3 regions of the Bacillus pfraonensis genome follow, and region 3 is predicted to be linked to each of the others. Evidence: riboswitches for the same ligand, from Rfam matches in the RefSeq annotation. Region 3 holds a riboswitch; each other region holds the start of a gene.

Region 1 (4,273 bases), on a different contig from region 3:
CTACAGATTGATAGTCCTCTTTCCCTAAAAAGCCAGTAAGCGGGCTATAACCACCTATCGCAAGAAGCTCTAAATCACTTAACGCAATTTTGTCTAATTCAATTTCTTTTGTAATTCCCTTTATTTCATACGTTTCATCAACGCGATTTACTAATATATTTGTTTTACTCATTTCCTTGTACGCCTCTTTCATATATATTTAAAATCAATCCAGTTCTTATTGGTAATGAAGGCCACATTCCGTTTTCATCTTTCCAGCCCACCGTCCGTCCCTTGAATCTTCTCCATCTCCTACAGGCAACGTACATTTTTCACACCCTATACTTGGATAACCAATGTCGTGCAATGGATTATAAGGCAAATTATGCTTATATACGTAGCGCCACACTTCCTTCCACGTCCAATGAATGAGCGGACAAATTTTAATAGATTTAAAACGATGGTCTTGATTGATAAACTTTGTATATTTCCGCGTTTCAGACTGTTCCCTCCTTAGCCCTGATATCCACGCTTTTCCACCCGATAAAGATTCTTCAAGGGGTAAGATTTTCCTTAATTTACAACAGAGATTTGGATTATGCTCCCACAAATTATTCCCATGCTTCTTTGCTTGTTCTTCAAGTGTGAGCGAAGGTTGCTTTTCAATAATTTCGAAACCCGGAAACCTTTCACGCACTCGTTTAATTAAATCGTATGTTTCTTGAAAATGAACGTTTGTATCTAAAAATACAACTTTAGCAGATGGATTTACTTGGTTTATTAAATGCAATAAAACCATACCTTCCACACCAAAGCTACACGCGTATACAATTTCACCCTTATAATGGTTATAAGCCCACTCTAATACTTGCAGTGCTCCTTTTGTTTCACCTTCTTCAGAAAAAGAAATGAAGTCCTCTTTCCATGTTTCATACGTCAGCATGTTTTTTCCCCCTGTAACGCAAAAAGGCGGTTTTAACCTAATACAATAGGTTAAAACCGCCTCTAGTTTTTCTAGTCAGCGCTTTTTACTTTAAGCGTACTTTTTCACTTTTTTCAAGCTGAATCACTTTTCCATCTTGCACAACAATTGTAATAGAACCATATTTCATATCCGCAAGCATCGTTTGAATCTTTTCAGCTACTTCGTCAAAATGTCCACGCACTCCCACGAACAGCCCCCCTTTTTATTCATAAAAAAAATCTTTCCCATTTCGAAAAGACTGTTCGGTAATATATTTTACCTTATCTTTCAAAATGGATGCCATTTTGCTGGACTTAGCACCTTGCTCCCATAAGCAGGTTGCTGAGCTTCGTAGGGCCAGTTCCCTCCGCTTCTCTTGATAAGCTTTGTATTTGTATTTTATCATAATTCTGATTTTTTTCAATCCTAGTTTTCCGATATATTTTATATTTTTTATTTTTTTAAAGGAGTTGCCCAGTTCGAACAACTCCTTTTTATTGATTACACAAGCTCTTTTATGCGTATGCGATCGTTCCCAATTATATTTTCATATGTTTCGCGTTCGACAACAACTTGTGACGCCCCGCCTTTTGCAAATACTACAGCCGGTCTGCGAATGCGATTGTAATTATTCGCCATAGAATATCCATATGCTCCTGTACAAGAGATTGCTAACAAATCTCCAGAAGTAACTTGTGGCAGTTCTATATCCCAAATAAGCATATCCCCACTCTCACAACACTTTCCAGCAATTGATACAATCTCTTCGGCATTTTCTCTTCCTCTATTGGCAAGCATTGCCTCATAACGTGCTCCATATAAAGCTGGTCTTAAGTTGTCCGTCATTCCTCCATCAACTGACACATATTTACGAATACCTGGAATATCTTTTACAGCTCCTACTGTATAAATTGTTGTTCCTGCATCTCCGACAATACTACGCCCTGGTTCAATCCAAATTTCAGGGAGTGGATAATTCTTTCTTGTAAATTGTTCCCTCACTGCATTCGTTACAGCATGCACATACGTTTCAAGCGTAAGCGGTGTATCAGACTCTGTGTAGCGAATTCCAAATCCTCCACCAACATTTAATACAGTTACTACATAGCCTGTTTGCTTTCTGATTTCTTCTAAAAAGTTCCGTAATACTTCAATTGCCCGAACAAATCCTGCTGTTTCAAAAATTTGCGATCCAATATGCGAATGAATACCTAACACGTTATAATTTGATTTCTCTAGTGCTACTTGAATCGCCTGCATTGCCTGACCAGTAGAAACTCCAAAACCAAATTTCGAATCATCTTGCCCTGTTGTAATATATTCATGAGTATGCGCCTCTACTCCAGGTGTAACTCGAATTAATATATTTACAATTTTTCCATACCGCTCTGCTAAGTCATGTAATATTTCCATTTCCAAGAAATTATCTACTACAAAACAACCAATACCTGCTCGCAGCGCCATTATAATCTCTTCTTCCGTCTTATTATTACCATGAAAATGAATACGTGATGCTGGAAAACCAGCTTGTAAAGCAGTATATAATTCGCCCCCGGAAACAACATCTAAAGACATATTTTCTTCACGAGCTACTCGGCACATCTCCATGCACAAGAACGCCTTACTTGCATATGCTACTTGGTAAGAGAACCCACTTTCCTGGAATGCACGATGAAATGCGCGACATTTTTCACGAATAGCAGCCTCATCGTATACATAAAGCGGTGTTCCATATTGTTTTGCTAGCTGCGTTGTATCGCATCCTCCAATTTCTAAGTGTCCTTGGTCATTGATTCGGCTTGTGCCGTGTAAATACATTTGAATTCCTCCCTTATTTCCTCTAAAACTTATAACCCCAATCTTCTTCTATTCATTGCAGCACGCTTTTGGATAAACAAAAAACGCGCGGAACAATGTTCACACGCGTTTCTTATTAGGAATCATGTATCATGAAAAAATAAACGAGTTGTTATCTTCTCAAATAAGAAACCGCATCAACATCTCCAAATAGCTCTCCATAAAATAAAATTTTATGACAGTACTACATTTATTCAATGTAGTACCAATATATGAATGAGGTGGTCATTCTTATATTTCGGCAATAGTCCCTTTCAATCTATGATCAAAGATTCCACTAAATCTCCCATAGCTTACTCTTTCCTATCGCGGCCTCTACCTTTGAGAGTAGATGAGGTAAGTCTATTTAATTTTCAAATATCTTATATTGGTATTAACAATACCAAATGAATAAATTATTTGTCAAACAATTTTTTATATTGGTTTTTTACAATTCAATTTCGTATCATTCGGTAAGCGCTTTATATCTATTTTTTTCACAATCCATTCTCCCTCATCATTATTAAATGTGATTCTTATTTTTTCAAATGGAGGAAGTACTTTTCCACCTATACCAGCTTCATATTTTGTCACTTCAATTACTGTTTGAAATAAATATGTACCACTATACATTTTTTTCATGCTCACAATCTTTGGACAATCATATGGTTTTTGTTTCCCATAGTGCTTTTCAATCGCCGTATTTATTTGTGGAAACAAAACAGAATACAGAGCATCTTCTAATAACGGCGCATCATATTGAGCAGCGAAAACTGTAGGGGTGGAAAATAATAAAAAACCACTACATATGAAACAAAATAACTTTTTCATCATAACCTCCGTATCAAAATGCAATATTGTTATTGTCTCCGTTTTCTCTTTTTCTAACCAATTCTTATAAAAACCATCCACAATTCTGTTTTGTTTTCGTATAATAGTACATAAAGATAAACGACAGTTCGTATATATAAAGTGAAACTTCTATCATTAGAAATACAATCACTAGAACCGTCACTTATAGTAGGAGAGGAGTATATTATGCTACAACATTTGTTTCCAAAATTACGATTTGCACTTGTTGCAGTCGTTTTATTATGGATTAAAACATATATTGTGTACAAGCTAGCCTTCGATATTAAAATTGATAGCTTCTTCGAAGAAATGATGCTTTTGTTTAATCCAATTGTTTCATTGCTTTTATTTTTCGGCCTAGCTTTATTAGCATCAAAATATCGAAATCGAATTATTATTGGCATCAGCTTTTTGCTGTCATTTATTTTATTTGGAAACGCGATGTTTTATGGATTTTATAATGACTTTGTCACATTCCCTGTTTTATTCCAAACAAATAACATGGCCGATCTAGGAACAAGTATTAAAGAACTCTTTACGTACAAAACATTACTTCTATTTGCAGATGCTATTATTCTAATGTTTATTTCACGTAAATTCCCAAGTTTTTGTGATAACACTCCGTTATCTCGTGCTGAAAAA
Region 2 (4,273 bases), on a different contig from region 3:
TCAGCTGCGGAACATCGGTGAAAAAGTTGGCACATTGGTAAAAGCGCATGTCCATTTTTTCTTCTTGTTCAATGATATATTCCCAGCCGATTCGTTTTGTTGGTTGTTTTACTGTATAAAGAAGTATAAAGGCTGGAAGTAAGAGAACAGCACCTAATAGAAGGACTGATACGGATTGAAAAAGCATGTAAAGAATCAGTGCATTGCAAGCGAATCGAATCATAAACCAGATGTGGCCGCTATCGTGATCGCGCCATATCCAATTGATATATAGGTTCCAACCTTTTAGTAACATTAAAATGAAAAAGATCGTACATAAAAATGGAACGGTTGTCTGTAATGTTTGCATTGCCAGTGGTGTAATGATTAGAAACGTGAATAGCAATGGAAATAGCTGCATGACATAGTTATAGAGAAGAGATTTTTTGAAATAAGATGTTAATTTCTCTTCAAGTGCCAGTAAATAGATAGCATCGGGCTTTTGGATAAACGTGCGGATTTTACATCTCGTTATCATGATTGTAAGCACAGTTATAATGATTAATAATGCGATTCCTTTAGAAGGATAGGTTTTTAAAAACTTGGCGTAATAATACGCACCGATACATGAGATAAAGATGAAGCTATATAATAAACCACTAATCATCCGGAAAAAATACATCATGCTGTTTTGAAGATGTTTTTGAAAACGATCGTTCCACAGTGTTTCAATTGACATGTTTTTCACCTCTATCATCTATTATAAAGGTTTCTTTCGTGCATCAAAATAAAAAACGAACAAATTGCTTTAAGCAACTTGTTCGTTTTTATTTTTTTTATTTCGTTTCTGATCACGATTCATTAATGGGTAAAAGGCAAAGCCAATTACGAATAAGCCAATTCCAAGAAGGAATGTTTTTATATCTGAGGAGCCAGTTTTAATAACCCATAGTGCATAGCAAAGCGCAATGACTGCGACGATACCATCCATAATTCGTGAACCCATTTCATTTTTATATGTTTCACCAGTTACGACCAGTTTTAATTGGAAGATCGGTGAAACGAGATAAGGGATTAAGTAAGCTAAAGTTGAGACGGTAATAACGAATGTATAAGCTTCAGCAATTGTCCCTGATAATGTTGAGAATAGGAAGACTTGCGACATAATATTTGTCAGTCTTAATGAATAAATCGGACTTCCTTTTTTGTTTGTTTTTGCAAAGAAGGAAGGGAAGAAGCCTTCTTTTGCTGCTTGATACGGCACTTCTGAGCTTAATAAAATCCAGCCTAAGATCGAGCCGAATAGGGAAGTAAGAGCAAGGAGCGCCATTAGTTTTCCGCCGCCATGACCCATTGCAGCATTTAATGCGTCAGCTAATGGACGTTCAGACGCTTGTAGTTTATCCATATGAAGAACACCCATTGTTAAAATGGTAATTCCTAAATAAATGGCAACAGTTATTAATAAGCCAGCAACAGTTGCATGTTTTACCGTTTTTGGAGATTTCGCACGGTTTGACAAAAGAACAGCTGATTCAATACCGATAAATGCCCAAAGTGTTGTAAGTGCAGCTAAATTTACTTGTGAAAGCAGTCCGTGTGACACGCCTTCTTTATCAATCACTGGTGTGTACCATTGTCCAAATTTTGAAGCTTGAAATGCAAACAAAGTAACAACGATGAAGAGAAGGAATCCTGTTACCTTCGTTGTTGTCGCTAAAAAGTTTAATTTCCCAGCTCCGTTTACACCGTTTGTTAAAATCATATGTGTTCCCCATAATAAGAAAGAACAGATGGAGAATGTAATGAGCTTTCCAACTTCCACATCGAAAGTACCAATTGAAAATAAGAGACGTGTATCTTTCATAATCGGGAAGAAGAGTGATAAATAACCTGCAAAAGATGTAATAATAGCAACATTACTTGCCCAGTTTGCGACCCAGTAGCCCCAAACCATGCTGAATCCAGCCATTTTTTTCTTTTTTGGTGATGAAAATAAGGCATATGCGTGACTTTGTGGTCCTGTTGTTAAATCAGGACGACGAATTGCTAAATTACCGAAAACAAGAGCTAGCATTAAAACACCGAACCCTGTTGTTAACCAAGCTAAAGTAACACCGAGAGGGCTTGCTGTTTGTGCTAATGTACTTGGCACCATGAAAATACCAGCGCCAACCATATTGCCGACAACAAATGCTGTCAGTACCCAAAAGCCCCATTTTTTCTGTTGCATAAAAAATACCTCCAAAGTTAGTATAACCAAGTCAAGCGAGGAGATATGTATGTCTTCCAAAAAGGAAGTAAGGTAAGCTTCATACAAAACAAAAAAAGCACGTGTCATTGTCGCTACGTGCTTTCTATCTTATAGGAAACCCACGACATACCTCTCGATAGCTCTCCACAAACAAATTGTTTGTGACAGTTCTGCACTTATTAAGTAGCAGACCCAGCAAGAATGCATGGTGGACATTTCTTACTTCGGCAACCATTCCTTTCCCATTCGTTCATCGATGCCACTACATCTCCCGAAATGATACTCTTAATGACTGCAACCTCTACCTCACCGAGATACGAATGAGGATTTATGTATTAAATTTACGTATTTAAGGGTAACAAATGAATTTTTATACGTCAATGGATATAGTAATAGTCAGACTATGGAGAAGACTTTGTTATTATTAGAAGAGGGAGCTTTTTCGAAATAGGTTCTTTTGAAAAAGCTTGTCGATAGTTGTGTTAAATTTATGAAGTGTAATGTTTAAATATTATTTTATAAAGAAGAACGGAGGTTTGATATGACGTTAATTTGTTTGGAGGGTGCAAGTGGTATTGGTAAAACGGCAACGTGTAGAAATATTGCGGAATTGTACAATGCTTATGTGATTCCAGAAGTGAATTTCTTATTTCAGCGCCCTAATCCTGAACTGGAAAATTGGTATCTCGAAAGGCAAGTTGAAAGATGGCAAATCGCACAAGAAAAACTAAAATCGTATGATGTAGTTCTATTTGATGGAGATATTTTTCAGCCCATTTGGTATAACTGGATTTATCAGGGGGAATTCCCACAAACTTTACCGTTTTTGAAAGAGTTTTATGTAAATCAAATGAAACGAAAACATATAGGATTTCCGGATGTCTACATTCATCTTTCTACAAGCGAAACAGAATTAAGAAAAAGGAAAGAAAATGATACTACCCGAAGACGAAGTAACTTCGAAAAACATCTAAGTCTTATAGAACCACAAAAGCAGTATTTTCAATATATGCATACTGTTTCTCCTAATGTAGTCCATTTTGTAGATGCAGTTAGTATTGAAGAGAATATAAAAAGTATTTTTGAGATTGTGTCTAATTTGAATAAAGAAAAGCATAATAATGATTCTGTAACTGTATTTGAGAATGTAATGGATTGGTTAATGAACAGTGATCCTAAAGCATGTGAGATAAGTGAATAGGGGAATGAAAGAATATATATCACTTGATTTTCTAACATATATATCCACTCGCTTTCTCTTTTTGTTCTCACCTGGCATGGGACCCAAAAAGACACTGACCGCCTCTACCTATGGCCGGACGCTCTCTTCCCACCTAAAAAGAATGGTTTTTTCCCGGTTTTTCAATTTGTATTTATCCCGCATTAACGGGCAGTAAGACCCCCACCTCAAGATTCAGAGGGAAACGAGGAAGATAGGTGGGAGATCAACTGCCCGTAAAAGCCCGATTGGTGAGGGCTGATTAAAGTTTCACTTTATATAAAAAGAAGCTAATCTACAGCCGTAGATTAGCTTCTAAAATGTTACATTAAGTTTAATACAGTTACTTTTTCACGTGTCATAGACTCAAGGCTCTTACGAATACCTTGTGCTCCCATACCAGAACCTTTTACGCCGATGAATGGGAAGTGGTCAGGGCCACGCTCTGTACGTCCGTTAATTTGAACAGAACCAGTTTCGATTTTGTTTGCAATTGCAAATGCTTTATTAATGTCTTTTGTGAAGACACTTGCTTGTAAGCCGAAATCTGATTTGTTCGCAATTTCAATTGCCTGCTCATCAGAAGAAACGCGGATGATTGGAAGGATTGGACCGAATGGCTCTTCCCAAGCAACTTTCATATCCTCTGTTACATTGTCAATTAATGTTGGGTAAATTAAGTTACGCTCGCGCTTGTTACCGATAACGATTGTTGCGCCTTTTTCTACCGCATCGTCAACTAAACCTTGAACGAAATCAGCAGATTTATCATCGATTAATGGCACGATTGTGCTGTCTTGTTCTGGAGAACCAACAGTTAA
Region 3 (4,273 bases):
AGTAACGATACAGTTTTATAAAATAAAACCTGAGATCCATCTCTTTTCTCCTTATCAATAATACAAAGTGACATTGGTATGAATAGAAGAATAGATAGCAATATAATTGATTCAACGGGATTTAGTACGGGCCATTCCAATATAAGAAAAATCATATAACAAATAAGTCCAACAACTATATTTTTCATCGATTTTAATCCCCTTCTATAAACGTTCCCTTATAAGAGAAAAGCGGCCCAAACAATGGATTTCGTACTTGAACATGAATTTTGTAACGATTTAACACATCATCATAGCTCTCTGTAATTTTCGCCTCTCCATATAAAAATTTTGGTAGTGGTATTTTCTTCCTAAATACGTAAAACCATTGTTTTTTTGATGAGATATGCATTGCTCCTTCTTTATCCACATAAAATGCAAGTGTTGATACAAGCAAATGCGGTTCACCAAAGTAATCAATAATTTCATTCTGCTTCGTATCCAAGTACATAACAGCATTGAAGTAACGTTTTTTGTTGCCAAACAGAAACATCCTATTCCACCTTACAAAGATAGTTCCTTTCGCATCCTTTTCAGCAGTATTATGTATCGTAAACGGTACCTCTTTTCCTCTTTCTGAAAAAAACATGTGAAATTTCGATGCAACTCGTAAAAATATTTTAACAAGAAACGATCCTTCATCAATTTCATCCATTTTCCCTTCACCTATAAAAGGATTGTTTTCCGTAATTGCATAACGTTTTTGTAATTTTGGATGTAGCTGCTGATAAGATTCTCCTAATAATCGTTCATAGATGTTAGTCACGCATTTACCCCTTCCTTTTTCTCTTACAATTTTTCGCTCTTGGTAAATCATCACTGTTCATATAACCAATAACTGATAATCCAATTAATATAAAATTTAAGGTAATAGGGTTAAATGGTTGGATAAAACTCAAGATATTTGTGAATCCTGCTGCAATGGTTAAACCAATTAAAATAATAATGTGTAGCAGCAATAACTTCTGTTTTTGAAATGGCAACAACCATATGATCCCGAATCCTATCTCTAAAAACCCAATTATTTCAAGAGCAAAAATGCTATTTTCGTTCGAACCAATAAGTACAGAAAGCATCCGTACCTCTTCTGGATGATTAAATAATACTTTTGGCACAAGCCCTTGATACACCCATACAAAAGAAAATATAAAACAAATAAACCAATACGTAATCGATTTCCTTATTAGCAAGCTGGGATGAAACCCTTTTTCTAACCATAATTTTAAAGCATCAAAGCTCCATGCTGTCGCCCACCCTAATAGTGGCCGAAATATATATGAATCTATAATTCTCCCTACACCGCCAAACCTCGTATCATAATCATACTGCGTTTCAAAGCAAATATTTTTCCCATTCGGTGTATACTTCCAATAGCCCCTTCCTATTTTTATCAATGAAAGTTTACTGCCTGTCCAAAATTTTAGCGAAGATATCCTTTCTCCTGTTTCCTTTTGTAATTCCCCTACCACTTCTCCTTCACCAGCTATTTCGAGTCCAAAACCAATTTTTGTTTTGTATAAAAAACGTTGTGGTTCATCTTCTTTTCTCTCTAAATATGATATTTCAGTAAACCGCGCATCCCACTCTGCATGTAACATTGGATCTTGCGTATACTTCCATAGTTCCTCCATTGATGTTTCTATTTCTGTTTGAACATAAATCGGTTTCTGTCTCTTCATCCTCTCTCCCTCCAATCCCTCTATATACTAATTTATATGTAAAATATGATTTCATCTATATTTTTCAAATAATTCTTTCATTTTATAAATAGATTTAATTTTCAAAATTTTTATAAAGCACTTGATTTCCTATAATATTTTAATTATTATAAAACAAATGTTACCAAATAACTTCATAAACCAAACACTCTCGCCCAAAACGTGAGATAGAGGTTGCAACGCTTATAAGTATTCTAAAGGAGACACAGAGATGTCGATGAGTTTAGAAAAAAGGAATCGTTGCCGAAATTGATAAATTTCTCTGCATTTATCAATTGGGGCTGTTTTCGAATAGAAACAGAACTGTCATATATACAGACGTGTATGTATGAAGAGCTATCTACAAAAAAGAGATATCATGCTTTATTATGATATTCCTTTTTTGGCGGTTTTTTTATTAGCTCCTTTTTCTGTTTCCTTTTTCCTGTAACAGCACCATCCTCACCTATTTGAGATGGTGTTTTTTGTTTTTCTTTCCGGTAACTACAGGAATATTTAGGGACTTATACATCTCTCTTATATGTTTTTTACGCCTTTCCTGATTAATGAATAAAAATGGACGAAAGAAGGAATTTGTAATGGAAACGATTGTTCAAAAATTCGGTGGTACTTCTGTCGGAAGTATTCAGCGCATTCAACATGTAGCAAATTTAATTATTGAAGAATATGAACGAGGAAACGGCGTTGTTACAGTTGTTTCTGCAATGGGCAAAAGCACAGATGAGCTTGTTGCACTTGCTACGGCTATTACTGAAAATCCAAGTAAACGCGAAATGGACATGCTCCTAACAACTGGCGAACAAGTAACAATTTCCTTATTAACAATGGCATTGCAAGCAAAAGGATATCATGCTATTTCACTAACAGGCTGGCAAGCTGGTATTACAACTGAATCTGTACACGGAAGCGCAAGGATCACTAATATTAACACAGAACGTATTCAATCTTATTTACAAGAAGGAACAATTGTAATCGTTGCTGGCTTCCAAGGATTAAGTGGAGAGAACGAAATTACTACACTTGGCCGCGGTGGTTCTGATACAACTGCTGTCGCATTAGCAGCTGCGCTTAAAGCGAAAAAATGTGATATTTATACAGACGTCACAGGCGTTTACACAACTGATCCACGCGTTGTAAAAGACGCATATAAATTAGATGAAATTTCTTATGATGAAATGTTAGAACTCGCAAATCTTGGAGCTGGTGTACTGCATCCACGTGCTGTTGAATTTGCAAAAAATCATAACGTCGTTTTAGAAGTTCGTTCAAGTATGGAACAAGAAAACGGAACAATTGTAAGGGGAGAATGTAACATGGAACAACAATCAATCGTAAAAGGTATTGCATTTGAAGATAACATCACACGTGTAACAATGAAAGGATTAGAACAAGGATCGCTTTCAACTGTTTTCTCTACATTAGCTAACGCTCATATTAATGTTGATATTATTATTCAAAGCATTACCAATGAAGGTACTGTACACTTATCCTTCTCTATTCATTCGAGTGATTTAAGAGAAACATTAGAAGTATTAGAACAAAATCAAGAAACGCTACATTATGAATCGGTAGAATATGAAAATCACCTAGCTAAAGTGTCTATTGTAGGGTCTGGCATGGTATCTAATCCAGGTGTTGCGGCTAGCATGTTCTCTACACTAAAAGAAGAAAATATTCATATTAAAATGGTAAGTACTTCTGAAATTAAAGTATCTGTTGTCATCGATCGCCTTCATTTAGTAGATGGCGTAGAAGCACTTCACCAATCATTTATGGCAAAAATTGAACCATTGGTACAAATGAATTAATTTGATTATGAAAATAACAACAAGGAATCTCTCTTTGTTGTTATTTTTTTATCTAACAAAATGGTATTATGTTACACTATTACATGTGAAATATTTTCCAAATATCTTTCTAACAGGTTCGAAAAACGTGTAAAGGTGGATTCCATAATGAGAACAGAAAAACTCCTTTTAGTAGATGATGAACAAGGCATATTAGATATGTTAGTACTTACGCTAAAAAAAGAAAACTTCACGCATATAACAACAGCTATCAATGGAGCTGAAACGTTACACCTTATTAAGAGTCGCCCATTCGATATTATCTTACTCGATGTGATGCTACCTGATATTGATGGATTTGAACTATGCAGACAGATTCGAAACTATACAAATACCCCTATTTTATTTGTAACAGCGCGTTCTAGCGATTTAGATAAATTAACAGGACTAGGAATTGGTGGAGATGATTACATAACAAAACCGTTTAATCCTTTAGAAGTCGCTGCCCGAATTAACGTCCAATTACGTAGACAACATATGATACAAGAACAGCGCAATGAAGAAAAATTAAACCTACATTTCGAAGCCTTTTCTCTATATCCTAGCGAAGGATTGCTAACAGTAAACGATAAATCTGTACATTGCACCGCTAAGGAACTAGAATTACTTACTTTCTTATGTACACACCCAAACCGAATTTTTACTGCTGAACAATTGTACGAACAAGTA

The links. Region 3 has a riboswitch for lysine ahead of KFD70_RS02535 (aspartate kinase). Riboswitches for the same ligand answer to the same signal wherever they lie in the genome.
Region 1: another riboswitch for lysine. It lies ahead of lysA (diaminopimelate decarboxylase); the one in region 3 lies ahead of KFD70_RS02535 (aspartate kinase).
Region 2: another riboswitch for lysine. It lies ahead of KFD70_RS06530 (amino acid permease); the one in region 3 lies ahead of KFD70_RS02535 (aspartate kinase).

Annotation. Positions count from the first base shown of each region.
Region 1 is NZ_JAHCDO010000011.1:183,266-187,538, reverse strand. It holds gene sat (sulfate adenylyltransferase) at 1-172, opposite strand, end outside; gene KFD70_RS12975 (phosphoadenylyl-sulfate reductase) at 218-922, opposite strand; gene KFD70_RS12970 (YezD family protein) at 1,008-1,151, opposite strand; SAM riboswitch class I at 1,222-1,329, opposite strand; gene lysA (diaminopimelate decarboxylase) at 1,445-2,761, opposite strand; lysine riboswitch at 2,944-3,126, opposite strand; gene KFD70_RS12960 (DUF3888 domain-containing protein) at 3,215-3,610, opposite strand; gene KFD70_RS12955 (LTA synthase family protein) at 3,818-4,273, shown strand, end outside.
Region 2 is NZ_JAHCDO010000005.1:35,136-39,408, forward strand. It holds gene KFD70_RS06525 (ABC transporter permease) at 1-718, opposite strand, end outside; gene KFD70_RS06530 (amino acid permease) at 788-2,212, opposite strand; lysine riboswitch at 2,363-2,545, opposite strand; gene KFD70_RS06535 (AAA family ATPase) at 2,775-3,434, shown strand; gene gapN (NADP-dependent glyceraldehyde-3-phosphate dehydrogenase) at 3,776-4,273, opposite strand, start outside.
Region 3 is NZ_JAHCDO010000002.1:248,406-252,678, reverse strand. It holds gene KFD70_RS02550 (YndJ family protein) at 1-188, opposite strand, end outside; gene KFD70_RS02545 (DUF4166 domain-containing protein) at 194-805, opposite strand; gene KFD70_RS02540 (DoxX-like family protein) at 810-1,718, opposite strand; lysine riboswitch at 1,918-2,104, shown strand; gene KFD70_RS02535 (aspartate kinase) at 2,336-3,565, shown strand; gene KFD70_RS02530 (response regulator transcription factor) at 3,713-4,273, shown strand, end outside.